Regions from separate parts of the Vibrio apostichopi genome, predicted to be linked through region 1. Evidence: predicted binding sites of a transcription regulator. Region 1 holds the regulator's gene; the other holds the start of a gene.

The links. Region 1 encodes CRP, which controls carbon source genes, mostly activating them, when cyclic AMP is high. Its sites were predicted from a motif close to TGTGANNNNNNTCACA; they were not measured.
Region 2: cdd (cytidine deaminase) is a predicted target of CRP. The motif match lies at 3,576-3,591, and genes of this name have one in related genera.

The regions. Positions count from the first base shown of each region.
Region 1 is NZ_AP028067.1:3,454,066-3,459,940, forward strand. It holds gene QUF19_RS15545 (hydrolase) at 1-888, shown strand, start outside; gene QUF19_RS15550 (YheU family protein) at 999-1,211, shown strand; gene QUF19_RS15555 (phosphoribulokinase) at 1,289-2,158, shown strand; gene crp (cAMP-activated global transcriptional regulator CRP) at 2,400-3,032, shown strand; gene QUF19_RS15565 (DUF1338 domain-containing protein) at 3,217-4,008, opposite strand; gene astD (succinylglutamate-semialdehyde dehydrogenase) at 4,282-5,739, opposite strand; gene astA (arginine N-succinyltransferase) at 5,779-5,875, opposite strand, start outside.
Region 2 is NZ_AP028067.1:1,632,002-1,637,876, reverse strand. It holds gene sbcB (exodeoxyribonuclease I) at 857-2,281, shown strand; gene QUF19_RS07435 (CidA/LrgA family protein) at 2,306-2,677, shown strand; gene QUF19_RS07430 (LrgB family protein) at 2,680-3,357, shown strand; gene cdd (cytidine deaminase) at 3,647-4,534, shown strand; gene purT (formate-dependent phosphoribosylglycinamide formyltransferase) at 4,702-5,875, shown strand, end outside.

The sequences.
Region 1 (5,875 bases):
TTAGAAACACCCGATGGTGACTTTCTCGACCTTGCATGGAGCGAATCACCAGATGACGACAATCCAAATCGTGACGATATAAAGAACAAGCCGATATTCGTGCTGTTCCACGGTTTGGAAGGCAGCTTTGAGAGCCCATACGCCAATGGACTGATGAACGCATTTGCTAAAGATGGTTGGTTATCCGTGATGATGCACTTCAGAGGTTGCAGCGGAAAACCGAATCGCTTAGCTCGTGCTTACCACTCTGGAGAAGTCGAAGACGCTCGCTTCTTTTTAAGGCATCTGCATTCAAGATTTCCCAATAACCCTAAGGTTGCGGTTGGCATCTCACTGGGCGGTAACATGTTGGCCAATTACCTCGCCGACTACGCAGATGATCCGTTAATCTCAGCGGCGACGATCGTCTCTGCCCCCTTTGACCTTGCTTGTTGTTCGAGTCGTATTGAACAAGGCTTCTCTAAGATCTATAAAAAGTACCTGCTCAATTCTTTGAAATCGAATGCGTTGAAGAAACATAAGCTGCTGCAAGAGAAGATTGGCATCTCAGCGGAAAGCATTAAGAAGATCGACAAACTGTATGAGTTTGATGAACGAATTACTGCGCCTCTGCACGGATTCAAGAATGCACAAGACTACTATGCCCAATGTTCTGCATTGCCTAAATTGAATCAGATTAAACTGCCCACACAGATCATTCATGCGAAAGACGATCCTTTCATGACCGATGATGTGATTCCAAAATTCGTTCTACCCGACAACATCGACTATCGTCTGTTTCAAAAAGGCGGCCATGTGGGATTCATTACAGGTAGCACGCTCAAACCAAGGTTTTGGTTGGAAGAAGCATTACCCGCCTACTATGAAAGTATTCAAGATTCGGCATAATGGCCGAGCCTTTGTTAAGGACTGAATGGTTAACGTCACTAGACACACCGATTAACACATCAATAAACTATTAATGAACATATCCATGAACATAAAAGAGAGAAGTATTTATGATCATCCCATGGCAAGACATCGCACCAGAAACGCTGGAAAACCTCATTAAAGAATTCGTGCTACGTGAAGGTACAGACTACGGTGACGTAGAGGTTTCACTGCAAAACAAGATTGACCAAGTGAAACATCAATTAGCCTCAAAGGAAGTCAGCATCGTGTTTTCTGAGCTGCATGAAACCGTTGATATTCAGGTCACAAAACGCTTCTAAGCTGCGCTCATAAAGGAGCCGTGTTATAGTGGTAAACGATTGCTAACAAGTAAGTTACTCAAAAGACAAGGGTTGTCATGTCCGCTAAACATCCAATTATTGCGGTGACGGGTTCATCTGGAGCCGGCACCACCACTACCTCAGAAGCCTTCCGTAAAATGTTCAATATGATGGACGTGAAGGCAGCTTGGGTTGAAGGGGATAGTTTCCATCGCTTCACTCGACCAGAGATGGATGTCGAGATCCGTAAGGCGCGTGAGCAAGGTAAGCACATCAGCTACTTTGGTCCACAAGCTAACGATTTTGGCGCATTAGAAGAGTTCTTCCGTCAATACGGTAATGAAGGCACGGGCAAAGTCCGCAGCTATCTACATACCTTCGATGAAGCCGTTCCTTACAACCAAATGCCCGGCACATTTACGCCATGGCAAGAGATCCCAGAAAATTCGGATGTGATGTTCTACGAAGGCCTTCACGGTGGCGTAGTCGATGGCGATATTAACGTCTCACAACACGTCGACCTGCTTATCGGCATGGTACCTATCGTAAACCTAGAGTGGATCCAGAAATTCGTTCGTGACACACGCGATCGTGGGCACTCTCGCGAAGCGGTGATGGACTCTATTGTTCGCTCAATGGATGATTACCTTAACTACATTACCCCGCAGTTTTCGCGCACTCATATCAACTTTCAACGTGTCCCAACCGTAGATACATCGAATCCACTGAACGCCAAAGGGATTCCAAGTTTAGACGAAAGCTTCGTTGTTATACGTTTGCGTGGCATCAAAAACGTCGACTTCCCTTACCTTTTGGCAATGATTGATGGCTCATTTATGTCACGTCATAACACGCTTGTGGTGCCAGGAGGCAAAATGAGTTTTGCTATGGAGCTCATTGTAAGGCCAATCCTACAACAACTAATCGAAACCGGAAAAATAGGTTAACAAAACGACATTCTGGTTGATTACTTTTCATACCGTGATCATGTGCACAATTTTGCGTAAAAAATCGTAGCTTGGTCACGATTAAAATCAAGAAATAGTACCTGAAAAAGGATACTATTCTTAAACGAAACACAAGATAGCTTGCAGCACTCAACGAGTGCTCTTATCCTAACTGAGTCAATTCAGGCTTAGCTAAAATACGGAAAGCGGCAAGCATACCCTGCAGAGGAAGTGAGATATTATGGTTCTAGGTAAACCTCAAACCGATCCAACATTAGAGTGGTTCCTTTCACACTGTCATATTCATAAGTACCCTTCAAAAAGTACTTTGATTCATGCTGGTGAAAAGGCAGAAACCTTGTACTACATCGTTAAAGGTTCTGTGGCTGTTCTTATCAAAGACGAAGAAGGTAAGGAAATGATTCTTTCTTACCTAAACCAAGGCGACTTCATCGGTGAACTTGGACTTTTCGAAGAAGACCAAGAGCGTACTGCGTGGGTTCGTGCTAAATCTCCTTGTGAAGTAGCTGAAATTTCTTTCAAGAAATTCCGTCAACTTATCCAAGTGAACCCAGATATCCTGATGCGCCTTTCAGCACAAATGGCGAACCGTCTACAAGTAACTAGCCAAAAAGTTGGTGACTTAGCGTTCCTTGACGTAACAGGTCGTATCGCTCAAACGCTACTTAACCTAGCGAAACAGCCAGATGCAATGACTCACCCTGACGGCATGCAAATCAAGATCACTCGTCAAGAGATTGGCCAGATCGTTGGTTGTTCTCGTGAGACAGTAGGTCGTATCTTGAAGATGCTTGAAGAGCAGAACCTAATTTCTGCACACGGTAAGACTATCGTGGTATACGGCACTCGTTAATCTCGATTAACTGAGCCAAAAATTTGAAAGCCACCAAATGCGAATTTGGTGGCTTTTTTGTTTTCTAAAGATCTTGAGAACAGATGCGAGATGCGAATGGAACACTTACAACTTCCAAACGCAAACACTCTCGAAGCGAAGCGTACCCACATCTCTAGGGCAAAGCCCGTGCTCGTATCTTTCTTTAACCGTTGGTGCTTTCGAAGATCTTATCCGCTGATGCTGCAACGAATCCTGTATAAAGCTCACCATTGGCCATCGCATAACGCTTAGCGAACTCATAGAAGCCACCAGGAATCATCTCATTGCCTTCAACAAATGAAACTGGGACTTTGTCTGCCATTGTTGATGATTGCTCTAATAAGACCTCTGGAGAGCCTTTAACCTCACCACCAGATGCATTGATAGTGAAGCCTGATTCGCTCAGGTAATCATTCACTGCCTGCACTTCATCAAAAGCGTCGAGTTGATTCACGCTCACCGTGAAGTGGTTTGCACCGTAACCATGAGCTGCGAGCCAAGAAGCGTATTCACTCTCTTTTGCCAGCACTTGGAAATCCGCGAAACTCAGATCCCAAAGACGACCACCAAACAAGAACTCATGACCTTGAAGCTTGCTTGCATCGACTTGCTCAACCAACTTAGCAACGATCTGTTGTAAGTCACTTGAACACTCCTCTACCTTCAACTCACTAATGAACACTTTCGGCTGATTTGGATCTGGGTGCTCGTAGTGCTTAGCTACTAGCTTCTTACTCTCAAACAAGTAATCGCCACACGCCTTGTAACCCAGCTCAAGGAAAGGCTTGGCCAATGTTTCAATACCTAACGGTGCAACATTGAAAGTACGCAGTGCAATATGATCATTAATCAGAGCTTCGTCTTCTTTCAGCAAGTGATGTACTTTCTCAGCCGATGGACAAAGCCTGTGGATGTAATCGTCCCATAGTGATTTAAAGAGTAGATCGGGCGTCATGGTGACTCCTTGTCAGAGGTTCTAGCAAGCTAGTAATTTGGATTAGAAAGGGAGAGGCTGGACATAGAGTCAGCAGCCATCAGCCTGTGACATACTTGTTCTATTATTATCTATCGCCCAATCGAGGTGTCGGACGTGGGTGAAAAGAGGAAGCGATAACATCGCTTCCTTATTACACAATTAACCAATGAAGCTGTTAGTCATGAGCCTAAAGCTCATAAGCTTATGATTTATAAACTTTTGATTCATGAACTTATAGCTTAAGAGCCAAAACTACAGCTCAATACCTGGGCTAAATGTCGCTGGCAGTTGAGTTTCACCGCCTTCCATTGACGCCATTGGGTAAGCACAGTAGTCAGCCGCGTAGTAAGCACTTGGGCGTAGGTTGCCTGAAGCACCCGGGCCACCAAATGGTGCATCACCACTTGCGCCTGTTAGTTGGCGGTTACGGTTAACAATACCCGCACGGATATGGTCAACGAAGTATTCCCACTCTGAATCGTCGGTTGAAACTAGGCCTGCAGACAAACCAAAGCGTGTGTCATTTGCCAGTTCAACCGCTTGCTCTAACGATTGGTAACGAACCACTTGCAGCAATGGGCCGAAGTACTCTTCATCTGGCAACTCAGCAATGTTGGTTGCATCGATAATACCCGGAGAAACAAACGCCGCTTCACCCGCTTTTGCTTCAACTAGGCTTACACCACCTAGCGATTGCAGATTAGCTTGTGCGTCCAGAATAAACTTAGCTGCCGCTTCAGAGATCTGTGGCCCCATGAAAGGTGCTGGCTCAGCGAATGGCTGATCGACACGAATCTTCAAAGTAGCCGCAACGAGCTTATCAAGCAGTTGATCGCCCTTCTCTCCAACAGGAACATACAAGCGACGTGCACATGTACAACGTTGACCCGCACTGATGAAAGCCGATTGGATAATTGTATAAACCGTCGCGTCAGCATCACCAAATTGGTCACTGATCACCATTGGGTTATTACCGCCCATCTCTAGTGCCAGCATCTTACCCGGTTGACCCGCGAATTGACGGTGAAGGATATGACCAGTATTCGCACTACCTGTGAATAGCACGCCATCAAGGCCTTTAGCATCAGCCAGTGCGATACCTGTCTCTTTGGCGCCTTGCACTAGGTTAATCACGCCAGCAGGAAGACCCGCTTCTTGCCATAGCTTCATCGCAAACTCACCTGTCCAAGGTGTCTGCTCTGACGGCTTAAATACCACGGTATTACCCGATAGCAGTGCTGGAACAATATGACCGTTAGGTAAGTGACCTGGGAAGTTGTAAGGGCCAAATACCGCCATTACGCCTAATGGACGATGACGCAGTACGATTTGGTTGCCTGCGGCTTCACGCGAAGCTTCACCCGTACGTTCGTGGTAAGCACGGATAGAGATAGCGATTTTGCCCGCCATTGCACCCGCTTCAGTGCGAGTTTCCCAAATCGGTTTACCCGTCTCTTTTGCAATAATCTGTGCAATCTCTTCGCTGTTCTCTTTTACCTTCTCAGCAAAGTTCAACACGATCGCTTCACGCTCTGCAAAGCTCAGTTTTTTCCAAACTAAGAACGCATCACGAGCCGCTGCTACTGCAGATTCAACCTGCGCTGGTGTTGCACTATCGCCTTGCCACACCACTTCATTGTTGTATGGGCTTACTGATGTCATGGCGTCGCCTTGACCTGCCACCCACTGTCCTGCTATCCACTGAGTCATACTTCTATCCTTAAAATCTTCGACAGATAATCGCCGCTCTTATTGAGCCAACATTCGAACGAATTCGCCTTCTTTTACTTCAAGAGCGCTTGCTACTTCAGATGATAAAATCACTGTGTCGCTTGCTTGGTCATAC
Region 2 (5,875 bases), 1.8 Mb from region 1:
TGAGGCGCAGTGAGAATAAGATCACGCAAATTGACACAAATAACACTAGCAAAAATAGTGGTATTTAAACAATTCCACTAAATATATATAAAACTGGTTTTACATTTAATTCCCTTTATTTTTGTGCGCCATTATTTTTCATGGTAGATAAATCAATTAAAACAACCAAAAATAAATAAGAACAATAAACACTTATTTAATTAAGGTTAATTGTTATATAGATCACCGTATTGCAATGCAGTCTCAAAAGTGAAACAGATTAGCATTTACCTCAAGCTGTAATAAAAATGAAATATTACCAATCCTTTTGTTATCCAATTAAAACAAGGTGTCTATAAAGTATTAAAGATGAGACAAGTAGAACTCACTAATTAAGTTAATTCCTACACTCATAAATACCCCATAATTAAATAAGGCTAAGAGAATTATATTGCAGACGGACACCTGCGTGGCAAAGCGCCAGACAGGAAGATTCAGCGATTTAAACACTCGTACGATAGCTTATACACCTGTCTAAGAATATGAATGCACCTCTAACCCTAATCACAGCCGCTAGAGCAAACCGAAAACCGAAAACAAGGTCGTTCGCGGTAACTTCAATCCCAATTCATAAAAGCCAGCTCATAAAGACCAATAGATAAGGTGATAGAAAGAGGCAAACAGACAGAAAGGTTACTAATAAAGAGTCACAATTGGATTCAAAAGCACGCCTATCGACTCGATTGAATAGTAAACCACCGTTTTACGGCAATTTATTTGTGATCTGGGTTGCACGCGTACCGCATACTATCAGATACTGAACAAAACTAACCTTCAGCCACAGTAAACGGCTCCCGCTTGCTGTTCAGGAAATTCAATGAGTTCAGATAATCAGTCGACCTATTTCTTTTTCGATTACGAAACATGGGGCGTTAGCCCAGCGAAAGATCGCCCGAGTCAGTTCGCCGGTGTTCGTACCGACCAAGATTTCAACATTATCGGGGAGCCTTTAGTTATCTACTGCCAGCCTCCTGCTGATTATCTGCCTGGACCTGAAGCTGCATTAATCACTCGAATTACGCCTCAGAAAGCCATGTCACAAGGCCTACCTGAGCCTGAGTTTATCGCTAAGATTCATGCCGAGCTTGCTAAGCCGAACACCACAAGCTTGGGATACAACAGCATTCGATTCGATGATGAAGTGACACGATACACCTGTTACCGTAACTTCATTGACCCATATGCGTGGAGCTGGCAGAACGGCAATTCACGTTGGGATTTATTGGATGTGATGCGTGCAGTCCATGCACTGCGCCCTGACGGTATTAACTGGCCAACAAACGATGAAGGTTTTCCAAGTTTCAAACTGGAACACCTTTCTGTGGCAAACGGCATCGAACACGAAAACGCGCACGATGCGATGGCTGATGTTATTGCGACTATCGAACTGGCTAAGAAGTTAAAGGCCGCACAACCTAAGATGTTTGATTACCTCTACAACATGCGCCACAAACGCAAGTTGAATGAATTAGTCGACATCGTAAACATGACACCTTTAATGCACGTGTCAGGCATGTTTGGTCGTGATTGTAATTACACAAGCTGGGTAGTGCCTATGGCGTGGCACCCAACCAACCAAAACGCGGTTATTGTGGTCGACCTAGCGAAAGATCCAAGTCCTTTACTGGAAATGGATGCGGATGAACTAAGAGAAAGGCTTTATACCAAGCGCAGTGAGCTTGCTGAAGACGAACTGCCAGTACCAATCAAACTGGTACAACTCAACAAGTGCCCTATTCTCGCGCCAGCAAAAACGCTCACCGCTGAAAACGCAGAAACGATCGGTATCGACCGTCAACAATGCTTGAAGAACCTAGGCCTATTACGTGAACATCCAGAGATCCGTGAAAAGCTGATCGGTTTGTATTCACAAGAACGTGAATACGAGAAAAGCGACGACGTAGACACACATCTTTACGACGGTTTCTTCTCTCCAGCCGATAAAACCGCGATGAACATCCTTCGCGAAACTGACCCGAATAACTTGGCAGCACTGGACATCACTTTTGGTGACGAACGTATCAAGCCTTTGTTGTTCCGTTACCGCGCTCGCCATTTCCCATGGACGCTAGACGAAGCTGAACAACTGAAATGGGCTAACCACTGTCGTGAGTATTATGAGAGTCGTTTAGAGGATTATATGTTGAACCTCGAAAACCTCGCGCATGAACACGAAAGCGACGAGAAGAAAATGGCTATCTTAAAAGCGGTTTATCAGTACGTAGAAAAGTTAGCTAGTTAATTCATAATCAAGAGACGTGACACTTTGAAAGAAAGATTGATCAAACTCGTTTACTGCTTAATCTCCTTCACCTTAATCATAGGTGCTCTCACAGCAGGTAACGCGTTACAACAATATCTAGAGACCTCAATCCCAGGCAGTATTTTTGGCATGTTGATTCTGTTTACTGCCATGGTGATTGGTATCGTTCCTTCGCACTGGGTTCAGCCCGGTGCCAGTTTGATTATTCGTTTGATGATCTTATTGTTCGTCCCAATCAGTGTCGGGCTAATGGATCACTTCGACATGCTTATCGCCAATGCACTACCAATTATGGCGAGTGCAGTTGGTGGAACACTGATCGTATTGGTCTCTCTATCATGGTTCTTAGACCGCTTGCTTTCGAGAGGTCAATAATCATGTGGATTCTACTCACTATCGTGGTGTTTCTGTTTGCTCGTTGGGTCAGCCAAAAAGTGAACTCACCGCTGTGTAATCCGTTACTGATCAGCATTAGTATCATTATTCCTATCCTGTTGTTCTTCAAGGTCCCTTTCGAGACCTATTACGCAGACAACACTTGGATTACTTACATGCTTCAGCCTGCGGTTGTGGCACTTGCTTACCCTTTGTATGAGCAGTTGCCTCAAATTCGAGCTAATTGGCGCATCATTACCTTTGCTTGTACGCTGGGCAGTGTAATGTCGATGACCACGACAGCATTGATTGCTGTTGCCTTTAAAGCAGATCTAAGCCTAATTGCGAGCCTGCTAGGTAAATCCGTCACCACTCCGATTGCAATGGAAGTATCAAGCCACCTTGGCGGTGAAGCAGCGATTGCAGCGATTCTGGTGTTAATCGTTGGTCTGTTCGGAGCCATCTTTGCTTACCCTATCTATAACCTAATTGGAATTAAGAGCCCAATCGCCAGAGGTTTAACCATGGGCACGGTATCTCACGCTTTAGGTACCGCTACATGTGCTGAAAAGAACCAAGAAGATGCGGCATTCAGCTCGTTGGCGTTGGTTCTTTGTGGGGTTATCACCTCAATCATCGCACCTAGCGTATTTTCAGTGGTGATTTGGCTCTACTCTTAACCAATCGACTCTGAAATTATTTTTATAAGATCATGTAAGCCCAAACATCACACTGTTATTTCAGCGTCTGTTTGGGCTTTTTCGTCGCCATTATTCAGCGATAACGGTACTAACTAACCTTTGATTTGCGATATCAACGATGATTTTTGTCCTTGCAATCGATTTCATCTGTGACCTCACCCTAATTATGCAAACCAATGTAACAACAACAATATAATAGCGATCAATGTCACAGAAAAATCCTGAGCATTGCATAGAATTAAAGCCTAAGGTCAATTAAGGATTCAACATGAACAGTCGTATTACCCTGGCGCTGGAAAGTGCTCCAACATCAATGAAAGCGCTTTTGAGTGACATCGTATTAGCAGACAACTTTGACGCCACTATCTCTAAAGAGCAGTTGCAAAGCTTGCTAGATGCGAGCGGTCTTTCTGATAAAGAAGTTCGCCTAGCTTTACTGCCAATCGCAGCAGCATACTCTTATGCGCCTCTTTCTGAATTCTATGTTGGTGCCATCGTGCGTGGCCTATCTGGTCGCTTGTACTTCGGTGCAAACTTGGAGATCGCAGGTGCTCAACTTGGTCAAACAGTTCATGCTGAACAATCAGCCATCAGCCACGCTTGGATGAAGGGAGAAGAAGGCCTTTCTGACATCACGATCAACTTCAGCCCTTGTGGTCACTGTCGTCAATTCATGAATGAGCTGACAACAGCAAAAGAACTTAAAGTTCAGCTGCCACAACGTGATGAAATGTCTCTGCAAGAGTACCTGCCAGACTCATTCGGCCCTGCCGATTTAGGTGTGACAACTGGCTTGATGACAAAGCTGAACCACCAATACACAACAGATGAAATGAACCCTGTTGTTGTAGACGCTTTAACTGCATTGAACCGCAGCCACGCTCCTTACACTAAGAACCTAAGTGGCGTTTCACTACAACTGACAACTGGCGAGATCTTCACGGGTGCTTACGCTGAAAACGCAGCGTTCAACCCTAGCCTACCACCTCTACAAGTGGCTCTAATTCAGCTGAAATTGGCTGGCTTCGATTTTGAACAAATTGAAAACGCAGCGTTGGTTGAAATGGCCGACGGTAGCATCAGTCACCTAGCGGATACGCAATCTACATTAGAAGCGATTAATCCCGACATTCCAGTGACTTACTTAGCAATCTAAGTACATCTAGTTAACAAAAATTTAAATAAGCAGCCCTATTTAACGGGGCTGCTTTTTTTATACTTGTAATTAACGCAGCAACTTACGCAAACGTTTGCTTTTGTCATTTAAATAAGTATGATCACCCCGTTTTCAATCAATCGTTCAAAAGATCGGAAGGAATTTCTATGTTTGGTACCGCTACTCGTGAAAATGCTACTCGTGTACTTCTATTAGGTTCAGGTGAACTTGGCAAAGAAGTGGCTATCGAGTGCCAACGTTTAGGTTTAGAAGTTATTGCTTGTGACCGTTATGCAGACGCACCGGCTATGCAAGTCGCACATCGCAGTCACGTATTGGATATGCTAGACGCTGACGCTTTAGAAGCCATTATTGAACTAGAAAAACCAGATTATGTGGTACCGGAAATCGAAGCGATTGCCACCAGCAAGTTGGTAGAGCTAGAAGCAAAAGGGTTGAATGTCGTTCCAACTGCGAATGCAACCAAGCTGACGATGAACCGCGAAGGTATCCGTCGCCTAGCCGCAGAAGAGCTAAAGCTGAGCACATCTCCTTACCGCTTTGCAGACACCTTTGAAGATTTCTCAGCAGCCGTTGAGTTCGTGGGTATGCCTTGCGTTGTTAAGCCAGTAATGAGTTCTTCAGGTAAAGGCCAAAGCGTTATCAAAACAGAAGAAGACATTCAAAAGTCTTGGGACTACGCACAAGAAGGCGGTCGTACTGGCGCGGGTCGCGTAATCGTTGAAGGCTTCATCGACTTTGATTACGAAATCACACTGCTTACCGTTCGTGCAGTCGACGGTGTTCACTTCTGTGCACCAATTGGCCACCGCCAAGAAGACGGTGATTACCGTGAATCATGGCAGCCACAAATCATGTCAGACAACGCTCTTAAAGCGGCGCAATACACCGCAGAGCAAGTAGTTAACGCATTAGGCGGCCACGGCATCTTTGGTGTTGAGTTGTTTGTTAAAGGCGACCACGTGATCTTCAATGAAGTATCCCCTCGCCCACACGACACTGGCTTGGTTACTTTGATGTCTCAAGACTCGTCGGAATTCGCACTACACGTTCGCGCATTTACAGGTATGCCAATTAAGTCGATTACTCAATACGGCCCATGTGCATCAGCGGTTATCTTAGGCCAAGGCACATCAACGAATATCCGTTTTGAAGGCCTTGCAGAAGCGCTAGACGCACCACAAACGCAAGTTCGCTTGTTCGGTAAGCCTGACATTTATGGTCGCCGTCGTCTTGGTGTGGCGTTAACTCGTCGCAACAGCACAGAGACAGCGATCGAAGATGCCATTGAAAGCGCGGCAAAAGTAAAAGTGATTTACT